Linked DNA regions of Prosthecobacter debontii. Each later gene encodes a partner of the first gene's protein in a complex. Links are inferred from orthologs where the notes say so. Each region holds a gene or a part of one and is shown in the gene's direction. Other genes may lie near its edges. The genes, in order: B5D61_RS14000, nuoB and nuoD.

Region 1 (3,068 bases):
GTTCTTGGAGGCTACGGGACGCGAGCCTCTCTGAGCACGCGGCTTGATTAGCCCCGAGTTTCAAAAATGGGCAGTCGCAACTTCCAACGCATGGCCGCTAAGCGGAGGACGAGGATGACGCTCATGGCTGCATAGCGATGCCAGCCCGCAGACGGCAGCCACTGTTGCATCAGAATGAACACCATGGCTCCGATACAAACGGCCGTGGCGTAAAGATCCACTTCGGGACGAAACACCCACGGAATCTCGCCACGGAGCACGTCCCGCAAAATGCCTCCCGCAACGGCGGTCACAATCCCCAACAAGACCGCAACTAAGGCAGGCGCCTCCATAAAGAGGGCTTTCTCAGTGCCGACGATCCCAAACAACGCTAGGCCAAAGGCATCCGCGACGGCTAACGCACGGGCTGGCATTGGCATGAAACGAGCGAGGACGAAAGTCCCCACCGCTGCGACAATCGACCACGTAAGATAATCCGTGGCCTGGACCCAAAACACGGGACGAATGCCAAGGCAGAGATCTCGGACAGTCCCCCCGCCCACGGCGGTCACTAAGGCAAGAACCACGGCCCCGAAGAGATCCATCCGTTTGCCCTCCGCCGCTAAAACGCCAGAGATGGCGCAAACAGCACAGGCAGAGTATTCGATCCAGGGAGGCATGCCCTATTCTGCCTTGTTTTTCACCAAAGCGATAAGCAAAGCGACGAAATCTTCTCTCCATTCACCCGCTGCCTTTGGCTCAAACATGAGGGAAAAGACTCTCAAAAGACGGAGCTTGTGAAATTTTTCACAAATTCGGGTTGCCCGTTGTAAAGCCTTCCTGATAATGACCGAGCCCCATGGCAACACTTCTCGCCAGCTTTGATCTTACCCTCCTCATCACTTCAGTGGTGAAGATCGTCTTTCTGACCTTTTTGGTCATCCTGCCCATGGTCGCCTACTCCGTTTACGCAGAGAGGCGCTTCTCCGCGATCATTCAGGATCGCGTGGGCCCCAACCGGACGGGCATCCCGCTGACGCTTTTCGGCTTCAAAAAAGACATTCAAATCTTCGGCATCGGCGGTCTCGTTCAGCCCCTGGCGGATGGTTTGAAGTTCCTGCTCAAAGAGGATTTCACCCCCCGCACGGTGAATACCTTCTACTACTGGCTGGCCCCCTGCCTGACCATGGTGCCTGCACTGATGACCTGCGTGGTCCTTCCTTTCGGCAGTGAGCTGGATTTGAGCTTCTTAAATCCCCTTATCGTCGCCGCTGGCGGCACGGGTTTCACGGCTCCCATCAAATCGGTGATTGCCGATCTCAACGTTGGGCCGCTTTTCGTCTTCGCCATCGCTTCTCTGGGCGTTTACGGCATCGTTCTCGCAGGCTGGTCATCGAATTCTAAATACCCCTTCCTTGGCGGCGTTCGTTCTTCGGCTCAGATGATCTCGTATGAGCTGTCTCTGGGCCTTTCCGTCATCCCAGTTTTGATGGTTTTTGGCGAACTCAACCTCTCCAAAATGGCCATCTATCAAGATGCTAATGGCTGGCTTCTGCTGCCACTGTGGGGCAACGGCCTCACTGTCGGACGTTGGGTCCTCTGGGTGCCGATGCTGATTTCTTTCTGCATCTTCACGGTGGCCATGTTTGCCGAAACCAACCGCCTTCCCTTCGATTTGGCCGAGTGCGAAACCGAACTCGTCGCAGGTTATCACACGGAATACAGTTCCATGAAATTTGCCCTCTTCTTCATGGGTGAATATGCCGCCATGATCATTGGGTCAGGCATCGCGGTGACACTCTTTCTGGGTGGCTGGAGTATTCCCTTTGCACCTCTCTTGGGCCTGGAATACACTGCTGGCGCGACTCCGATCTGGCTCGGTATCCTTCATATCGCCACCTTCTTTGCCAAGATCGTCGGTTTCATTCTCTTTTTCATCCTGATCCGCTGGTCCCTGCCGCGTTTCCGCTTCGACCAACTGATGAAGCTGGGATGGCTGTTCATGTTCGAGCTCGCTCTGGCCAATGTTGTCCTGACCGCTGTGCTCATGATCTGGTTCCCGCTGAAGTTTTAAATATCCGTTCCGATGGCAACGATTATCGTCCAACGCCCCAAGCTTGCCTGGCACGAGAAGTGGTTCATTTCCACACTCTTCAAAGGTCTGAAAATCACCTTGGGCCATGCTCTGAAAACCTTCCGTGAAATCACCGGGCGCAAACCCAAGGTGACCATGGAATATCCCGAAGAAAAGTGGGATGCCAATCTTCCGGCTCACTACCGCGGCGCTCCCGCTTTGGTGACAGATGAACACAACCGTGAGCGTTGCGTGAGCTGCCAGCTCTGCGAATTCATTTGCCCCCCCAAAGCCATCACCATCACCCCAGGCGAAATCCCAAGTGACGATCCATGGGCTAAGGTGGAGAAGCGCCCGAAAGAATTCGAAATCGACATGATCCGCTGCATCTACTGCGGCATGTGTGAAGAAGTCTGCCCTGAACAGGCCATCTTTCTGCGCAAAGACTACGCCATCACGGGCGAATCCCGCGCTGAAATGGTGCACGACAAGAAGAAGCTCTATGAGATCGGTGGTCAGCGTGTGGGCCTCGTGAACAAGTGGAATGAACTGAAGTAGGCCATGCCCTCGATCCTCTTTTATCTCTTTGCCGCTATCACCTTAGGCTTTGGCCTGCTGGTTGTCACCGCGCGCAACCCTGTCACGAGCGCTCTGTCCCTCGCGATGAGCTTCGTTGGCTTGGCAGCTCTGTTCCTCAGTCTGGATGCCTATTTCATCGGCATCATTCAGATCTTGGTCTATGCTGGTGCCGTCATGGTGTTGTTCCTGTTCATCATCATGCTCATGGACATCAAGGCCGAAGAAGGCAAAGCGCCCAACCTGCCAGCCATCGCAGGCGGAATCGTCCTGGCCGCCATTTTGGCGCTTCAAGTCGCCACCGTATGCAGTTCTTTTGATGCAGGGAGTGTTCCTTTGAAGGACGCTGCACTCAACCTTGAGCAGGCATCGACCTCGTCTTCAGCGAAGTTGGCCACTATTTCCAACGATCTCAAAGCAGGCGTGCTTCCCGATGCCA
Region 2 (3,112 bases), on another replicon or contig:
CCGTTTCCAGGGATCGTCGTTTCCCTCTGGGTCGGACGGTCATGCTCGGGCCACCGAATCAAGGCAGTGAGGTGCTGGAAAGGCTGGCTCACTATCGTTGGCCGCGCTGGCTGCTGGGTCCGGTCGTTGACGAACTCGGGGTGGATGAAAACAGCACGCCCCGCCAACTGGGTGTCGTGCCACCGGGCACAGGAGTGATCATGGGCAATAAACCCGTGATTCCGTTCTTCCGGGAAATCCTGGGACCCGAGTCTGACGGCATCGTAACGGTTTCAGGCGGGTGGGTAGAGGGACAGGCGGACTTTATGGTCACTCCCGCAGATCACACCTTCATGATGTGGCGACCCACAGTGCTCCGGGCGGTGGAACGCTTTCTCAAAGACGGCTGTTTTCTACCCCACAAGACGTGGGAACCGGACGACACCCTGCTCTCCGTCTCCTCTTAGCATCTATAGGAGAAAGCTTCTTAGATTATAAGGATGACGTCAGACCGTTCTTTGTGTATGAACTGAGCAGAATGTTTTGTCGCCAGATTCTTTCTCTCGCATTGCTGGCCCTAGTGAGTTGCGCCTCGCGGCCACCTGCTTATCGCGAACAGGGCTGGGCCTCCTACGTGGCTGATCACTACACTGGCCGCCCGACTTCCTCCGGTGAACTTTACCACCCGCAGGCTTACACTGCGGCCCACACCAGTCTGCCATTCGGCACCGTGGTCACGGTGAAAAACATCATGAATGGCCGGAAGGTCAACGTCACGATCAACGACCGCTTCCCTTATTACCCTGGGCGGATCATTAATCTCTCCAGCGTCGCCGCTCAGTACATCGGCATCCCTTACATGCAGATGGGACAGGTCGAAGTCACAGCGAAGACTGTGGCGGGCGGTGCCTATGGCACCCCCCATCAGGCAGCTCCGGCTTATGGAGGCGGCTATTCTCCTCAACCCACCTACCAGCCCCAGCCTGCTTATGGCGGCGGGTATACCCCTCAGCCGACTCAGAGTTATCCCAGCTACACCCCGCAGAACGGAGGCGGCTATCAAGTGCAACAGCCCGCAGCGGGGGCTCCCAATGCCCCTGCCTTCAATGGGGCCGGTGCCCCACCTCCCGGATTACGGACGTTCTAATCGGAGCCAGGTCTTCGCCTGACTGGCAAGTCCGCAGCTTGTGAAAACTTTCACAAACGGGTTGCCGGGGGGGTTGCCGGGGCGTATTTCTTGGGCGTTCCACCCTTTTTCCCACTCTAGCTATGGTCGTCCCTGCTGAAACTCACGCCGCTTACGATTCGAAAATCGAGGGCAACGTCGTCTTCACTAAGCTGGACGCGGCAATCAACTGGATGCGCAAAAATTCCCTCTGGCCGATGCCGATGGGTCTGGCCTGCTGCGCGATCGAAATGATGGCCGCCGCTTGCAGCCGGTATGACCTCTCCCGCTTCGGCGCTGAAGTGATGCGTTTCTCCCCTCGTCAGGCCGATGTCATGATCGTGGCTGGCACTGTGACCTACAAGATGGCTCTCGCCGTGAAGCGTATCTGGGACCAGATGCCCGAGCCCAAGTGGTGCATCGCCATGGGTGCCTGCGCCTCCAGCGGTGGCATGTATCGCAGCTATGCCGTGCTTCAGGGCATCGATAACCTCATCCCGGTGGACATCTATATCTCTGGCTGCCCTCCACGCCCTGAGGCACTGCTGGAAGGCCTGATGCGCCTTCAGCGCAAGATCGAAAACGAAGAATCCACCGCCGCACAGAAGCGCGAGTTCATCAACGAACTGGAATTGTCCTGATTCCTACCGCTACCGCCGTCTTCCCTTTTTCAGGTCTAGCCCCCCTTCCCTTTCTCATGAACGCCGCACAAATGGTTTCAGCTCTGAAAGACAAATTCGGTCCAGCCGTCCTCGGCACGGTCGAATTTCGTGGTGAGCACACCGTCCAGGTCACTTTGGAGAGTGCTAAAAAGCTGCTGAAATACTGCCGCGACGAGTTGAACTTCGACTATCTCGTAGATATCTCCAGCCTGGATCATATGGGTCAGGAGCCTCGCTTCGAGATGGTCTATGAGCTCTACGGCTACGGACATCTCCAACACCTGCGCGTGAAAGCCCAGATCCCGGATGGCGAAGAGGACAACGTGCCGACCGTGAGCGACATCTGGGCCACAGCCGATTGGCATGAGCGGGAGGTCTATGACATGATGGGCATCAAGTTCGCAGGTCACCCCGACCTGCGCCGTATCCTCATGTGGGAAGGCTACCCCTACTTCCCCCTGCGCAAGGAATTCCCTCTGGCCGGCAAGCCGAGCGATATGCCTGAGGTGGCTTTCACGGGCATCGCCCCGATGGCCGACGGGCCCTTCGTCACCAGCGCCGGAGCCGATGACACCATCGCCGCTGAGCCTCGGTCACGCCGAGCGATTGATTGATTTGGGGAAGCTTGAAGTCGTCATAGGCAAGCTTTGCTCCTAAACTGTGATCAGGTGAAAGGACTGCCGTAAAAAGCGACTCTTCACGAAGGGTTTCATCCCTTGCTGACGTATTAGTGCGCTCTCACTTATGCGCACTCTTGCGATCACGTCCCTCCTGGCTGCCCTGGCTCTATCCGCCAGTGCAGAAATCAAGCTGCCCGCCATCATTGGCGATAACATGGTGCTTCAGCAGAAGCAGGCCAATCCCCTCTGGGGCTGGGATACACCCGGCACGGATGTGACGGTGAAATTTGCTGGCCAGACCAAGACCGCCAAAGCCGGTGCGGATGGCAAGTGGACGGTGACGCTGGACCCCGTGCCTGCCAATGCCCAGCCTGCTACCATTTCCATCCAAGGCAGCAATGCCCGCGAGATCAAAAACGTGCTCGTGGGTGAAGTCTGGATCTGCTCGGGCCAATCCAACATGCAGTGGAATGTGGGCAGCACCTGGGACGCCGATCTGGAGATCGCCATGGCTAAGTTTCCCAACATCCGTCTGATCTCAGTCCCCCAAGTCGGCACCCAGGAGCCTCAAAAAGATTTCAAAGGCGAGTGGAAAGAGTGCTCCCCTGAGACCGTCGGCCCCTTCAGTGCCGTGGGTTACTTTTACGGTCGCACATTGCATAAGATGTTGGACGTGCCTGTGGGGC
Region 3 (3,064 bases), on another replicon or contig:
TTTTTGGCAGGAATTCGGCCAGCATTCGATGGGGTGGAATGGTCCGACGGCTCTTTCATTAGGCTGCTACATGGCGGCCTTTGTTTTGATGATCGGAGGTCGCTCTCACTGGAGTCATCGCATCGTGACTTGTTTTATGGTAATTCTCATGGTGGGAAGTTTGTTGCCCCTCTTGACCGAACCCGACTTGGCCCAACGAGTTGGGCCGGGCGTGGGCATAGCGGCACTCGTGGTTCAAGTCGTTAAAATATGGATCTTTGGCGGCTTCATTTTTGGTTTTCCCAGCCGGCGTTATTATGGCCTTGCTTCCAAATCAGAGGCTGCTGAGGCTTAAAAGCGCGATAGAAGGCATCTTTCTATTTGACGAAAGGTCAGGAGCCTCTACAATCGCCGCCCCTCTTCAAACTCATTTCTCTGAATCAGTATGCCCGAAGTCCAAATCCGCAAAGGTGAGCCAGTTGACCGCGCTCTCAAGCGTCTGAAAACCAAGCTCGAGATGGAAGGTATCCTCGAGGAAATGCGCCGTCTGCGCTCCCATGAGAACCCAAAGGAGCGCACCAAGCGCAAAGCCCGTGCTGCCGCTAAGCGGGGTAAGATCCGTTTCCGCTTCACATTGCCAAAGGCACCTGAAGCTGCTTCGGCTCCCGTAGCCTGATTTCTTTCCCGGGCTCGTTGTCTGGATTTCCAACCTCAAAAAGGCTGTCTGCTCGTTCAGGCAGCCTTTTTGTGTTTTTGAGTGGGTCTTAACCTTTTAGAGCTCTTGAATCTGAGCTTGTGAAATTTTTCACAAATTCGCCTTGCCGCTGTTTCTGCGGCGGAGAATAGTCCTTTCCACCCTGATTATGCCTGCCGTAACCCGTGAATACGAGACCCCGGACACCGCCGCGAAGGCTGCGATGCACCTGGACGGGCTTGAAGAGACGACCAATGACATTGTGGGCGAGAAGCTGGTCCTGAATATGGGCCCCTCCCACCCAGCCACTCATGGCGTGCTGCGCATGATCCTAGAGCTGGATGGTGAGATCATCACCAAAGCGGAACCCGACGTCGGTTACCTGCATCGTGGCGATGAAAAGATCGCCGAGAACATGCACTACAACCAGTTCGTGCCTTACACGGACCGTCTGGACTATCTCGCTCCTCTGGCCAATAACGTGGCCTACTCCCTCGCCGTCGAGAAGCTGATGGGCTGGGAAGTGCCTGAGCGTGGCCGAGCCATTCGCGTGATCTGCTGTGAGCTGGCGCGTATCTCGGCTCACTTGCTCGGCGTCGGTGTGTTTGCCATGGACGTGGGTGCCATGACGGTTTTCCTCTACACGTTCACGGAGCGTGAAAAGATCTATAACCTTTGTGAGCAGCTTACGGGTGCTCGTTTCACCACCAGCTACACCCGCGTAGGTGGTCAGATTCGCGACCTTCCAGATGGCTTTGTGGAAGCGGTGCGGAAGTTCCTCAATGAGGTGGAGCCAGTGATCGACGAGATCGATAAGCTGCTCACTCGCAATGCCATCTTCATCGCCCGGACTCAGGATTTGGGCGTGATCAGCAAGGAAGATGCGATCTCTTACGGTCTGACCGGCCCGAACCTGCGTGGTTCCGGTGTGGAGCATGACCTGCGCAAGACCCAGCCGTATCTGGATTATCAGAAGTATGAATTCGATATCCCCATCGGCACCAAGGGCGATTGCTATGATCGCTATCTGGTTCGCATGGAAGAGATGCGCCAGAGCGTGCGCATCCTGCGTCAGGTGATGGATACCCTGCCTGGTGGCCCCATCAATGTGGCGGATGCCAAAGGGCTGCTTCCTAACAAGGAACGGGTGCTCATGAAGATGGAGGAGTTGATCCACCATTTCATCATTGCCACTCAGGGCATCGACGCACCTCCCGGTGAAGTTTATTTCGGTGCGGAAAACCCGAAAGGCGAGCTGGGCTTCTACATCCACAGCAAAGGCGGCGGCGTGCCGTATCGCTTGAAGATTCGTAGCCCCTCCTTCATCAACCTGAGCATCATCTCCAAAATGATGCCCGGACATATGCTCAGCGACATTCCTTCCGTGCTGGGTAGCTTGGACTTTGTGATGGGTGAATGTGACCGCTAAGCCCGGCGGCAGACGAAGCAGAACTTTTTAGAACGACGACGATGGCATTTGCAGTCCCCGCAGAATTGGAAAGCAAGATGGACGAGGTGATTACGCATTACCCTGTGTCCAAGCGCAGTGCCGTGCTTCCTCTGCTTCATCTAATGCAGGAGCATTATCGCTACATCAGCGAGGATATCGTGAACTGGGTGGCCGCAAAGCTGGGGTTGGAGCCTATCCAGGTGCTGGAGGTCGTGACCTTCTATCCAGGCTTCCGCCAGAGTGCCCCAGGTAAATATCATATCCGTGTCTGCCGCACGCTTTCCTGTGCTATGGCGGGTAGTTATGAGCTAATGGATTCCCTCTGCAAAGAGGCTAAAATTGATCGCAGCCATACCGATCACCACCACCCCATCGCGGTGAGTGAAGATGGGAAATACAGCATCGAATTCGCAGAGTGTTTGGCCAGCTGTGGCTTCGGCCCTGTGTGCATGGTGGAGGACGACTTCTTTGAGAAAGTCGATCCGGCCAAAGCTGGTGAACTGCTGGCGAAGTATCAATAAAGGTTACATTGACTGGGAGGGCCCGTTTCCTGTTCGATGGATATCATGCAGGGGTAAAAGCCTCATGATGCTGGCCAGGATTACGTTGAAGCCTGCGATGTTTGCCTGCTTGGGTGAATAGACTTTAGGATATGGGGCTGAAGCTAGGAGTGAACTCGTTCTTGAGTCAATGTATGCAGGGAAAGCCTGCAAGATTCCTCCGCTTGCGCGGTTTCTTCTCCCATCACCATGCCTGACCGCCGTTCCTTCCTGAAAAACGCTGCTCTTGTGGGTAGCTCCATCGCCTTTGCTGGCAGCCCAGCTTTCGCAGCCACTTCGCGCCAGCGGACCAATAAGCTGTGTTTCTTCACCAAGCATCTGCAAGGACTGGGGTATGAAGATATCGCCAGTCTCGCGGTCGAGATGGGAGTGGACGGCGTC

What was found.
Region 2: the proteins of B5D61_RS14000 (region 1) and nuoB are in contact, whole or in part, in a crystal structure (PDB 6Y11), measured with the Thermus thermophilus proteins. The link is inferred for Prosthecobacter debontii from one-to-one orthologs. Residues at the interface, in WP_096411122.1 of Thermus thermophilus: Arg36, Val44, Arg45, Met46, Gly47, Pro48, Asn49, Arg50, Val51, Leu57, Gln58, Ala61, Asp62, Ile64, Lys65, Ile67, Phe68, Lys69, Glu70, Ile72, Val74, Glu223, Ala224, Glu225, His233, Thr234, Glu235, Tyr236, Ser237, Trp241; in WP_096411117.1 of Thermus thermophilus: Arg16, Glu17, Gly18, Leu24, Leu27, Val28, Trp30, Gly31, Arg32, Asn34, Ser35, Trp37, Thr54, Asp55, Ala56, Asp59, Ala61, Arg62, Phe63, Gly64, Glu66, Val67, Phe68, Arg69, Ala70, Ser71, Arg73, Gln74, Ala75, Asp76.
Region 3: the proteins of B5D61_RS14000 (region 1) and nuoD are in contact, whole or in part, in a cryo-EM structure (PDB 6ZJN), measured with the Thermus thermophilus proteins. The link is inferred for Prosthecobacter debontii from one-to-one orthologs. Residues at the interface, in WP_096411122.1 of Thermus thermophilus: Ala224, Glu225, Gln226, Glu227, Ala295, Trp297, Phe298, Arg299; in WP_223903221.1 of Thermus thermophilus: Pro35, Ser36, Asp139, Gly141, Ala142.

The regions. Positions count from the first base shown.
Region 1 is NZ_FUYE01000008.1:276,819-279,886, forward strand. Bases 30-2,945 are described here. They hold B5D61_RS14000 (complex I subunit 1/NuoH family protein), read left to right. Parts: upstream 30-838; coding sequence 839-2,053; downstream 2,054-2,945. Other genes in these bases: B5D61_RS13985 (hypothetical protein), read left to right, coding at 30-34; B5D61_RS13990 (trimeric intracellular cation channel family protein), read right to left, coding at 48-659; B5D61_RS14005 (NuoI/complex I 23 kDa subunit family protein), read left to right, coding at 2,066-2,611; B5D61_RS14010 (NADH-quinone oxidoreductase subunit J family protein), read left to right, coding at 2,615-2,945. In the rest of the region: more of B5D61_RS13985, read left to right, coding at 1-29; more of B5D61_RS14010, read left to right, coding at 2,946-3,068. UniProt on the Escherichia coli protein: NDH-1 shuttles electrons from NADH, via FMN and iron-sulfur (Fe-S) centers, to quinones in the respiratory chain. The immediate electron acceptor for the enzyme in this species is believed to be ubiquinone.
Region 2 is NZ_FUYE01000011.1:33,665-36,776, reverse strand. What follows is about bases 57-3,016. They hold nuoB (NADH-quinone oxidoreductase subunit NuoB), read left to right. Parts: upstream 57-1,248; coding sequence 1,249-1,785; downstream 1,786-3,016. Other genes in these bases: B5D61_RS16035 (sialate O-acetylesterase), read left to right, coding at 2,551-3,016; B5D61_RS16040 (NADH-quinone oxidoreductase subunit C), read left to right, coding at 1,842-2,420; B5D61_RS16050 (septal ring lytic transglycosylase RlpA family protein), read left to right, coding at 518-1,126; B5D61_RS16055 (alpha/beta fold hydrolase), read left to right, coding at 57-446. Also shown: more of B5D61_RS16055, read left to right, coding at 1-56; more of B5D61_RS16035, read left to right, coding at 3,017-3,112. UniProt on the Escherichia coli protein: NDH-1 shuttles electrons from NADH, via FMN and iron-sulfur (Fe-S) centers, to quinones in the respiratory chain. The immediate electron acceptor for the enzyme in this species is ubiquinone.
Region 3 is NZ_FUYE01000003.1:13,688-16,751, reverse strand. The notes cover bases 61-2,972. They hold nuoD (NADH dehydrogenase (quinone) subunit D), read left to right. Parts: upstream 61-842; coding sequence 843-2,102; downstream 2,103-2,972. Other genes in these bases: B5D61_RS04845 (sugar phosphate isomerase/epimerase family protein), read left to right, coding at 2,873-2,972; B5D61_RS04850 (NADH-quinone oxidoreductase subunit NuoE family protein), read left to right, coding at 2,144-2,644; rpsU (30S ribosomal protein S21), read left to right, coding at 425-655; B5D61_RS04865 (hypothetical protein), read left to right, coding at 61-334. Outside these bases: more of B5D61_RS04865, read left to right, coding at 1-60; more of B5D61_RS04845, read left to right, coding at 2,973-3,064.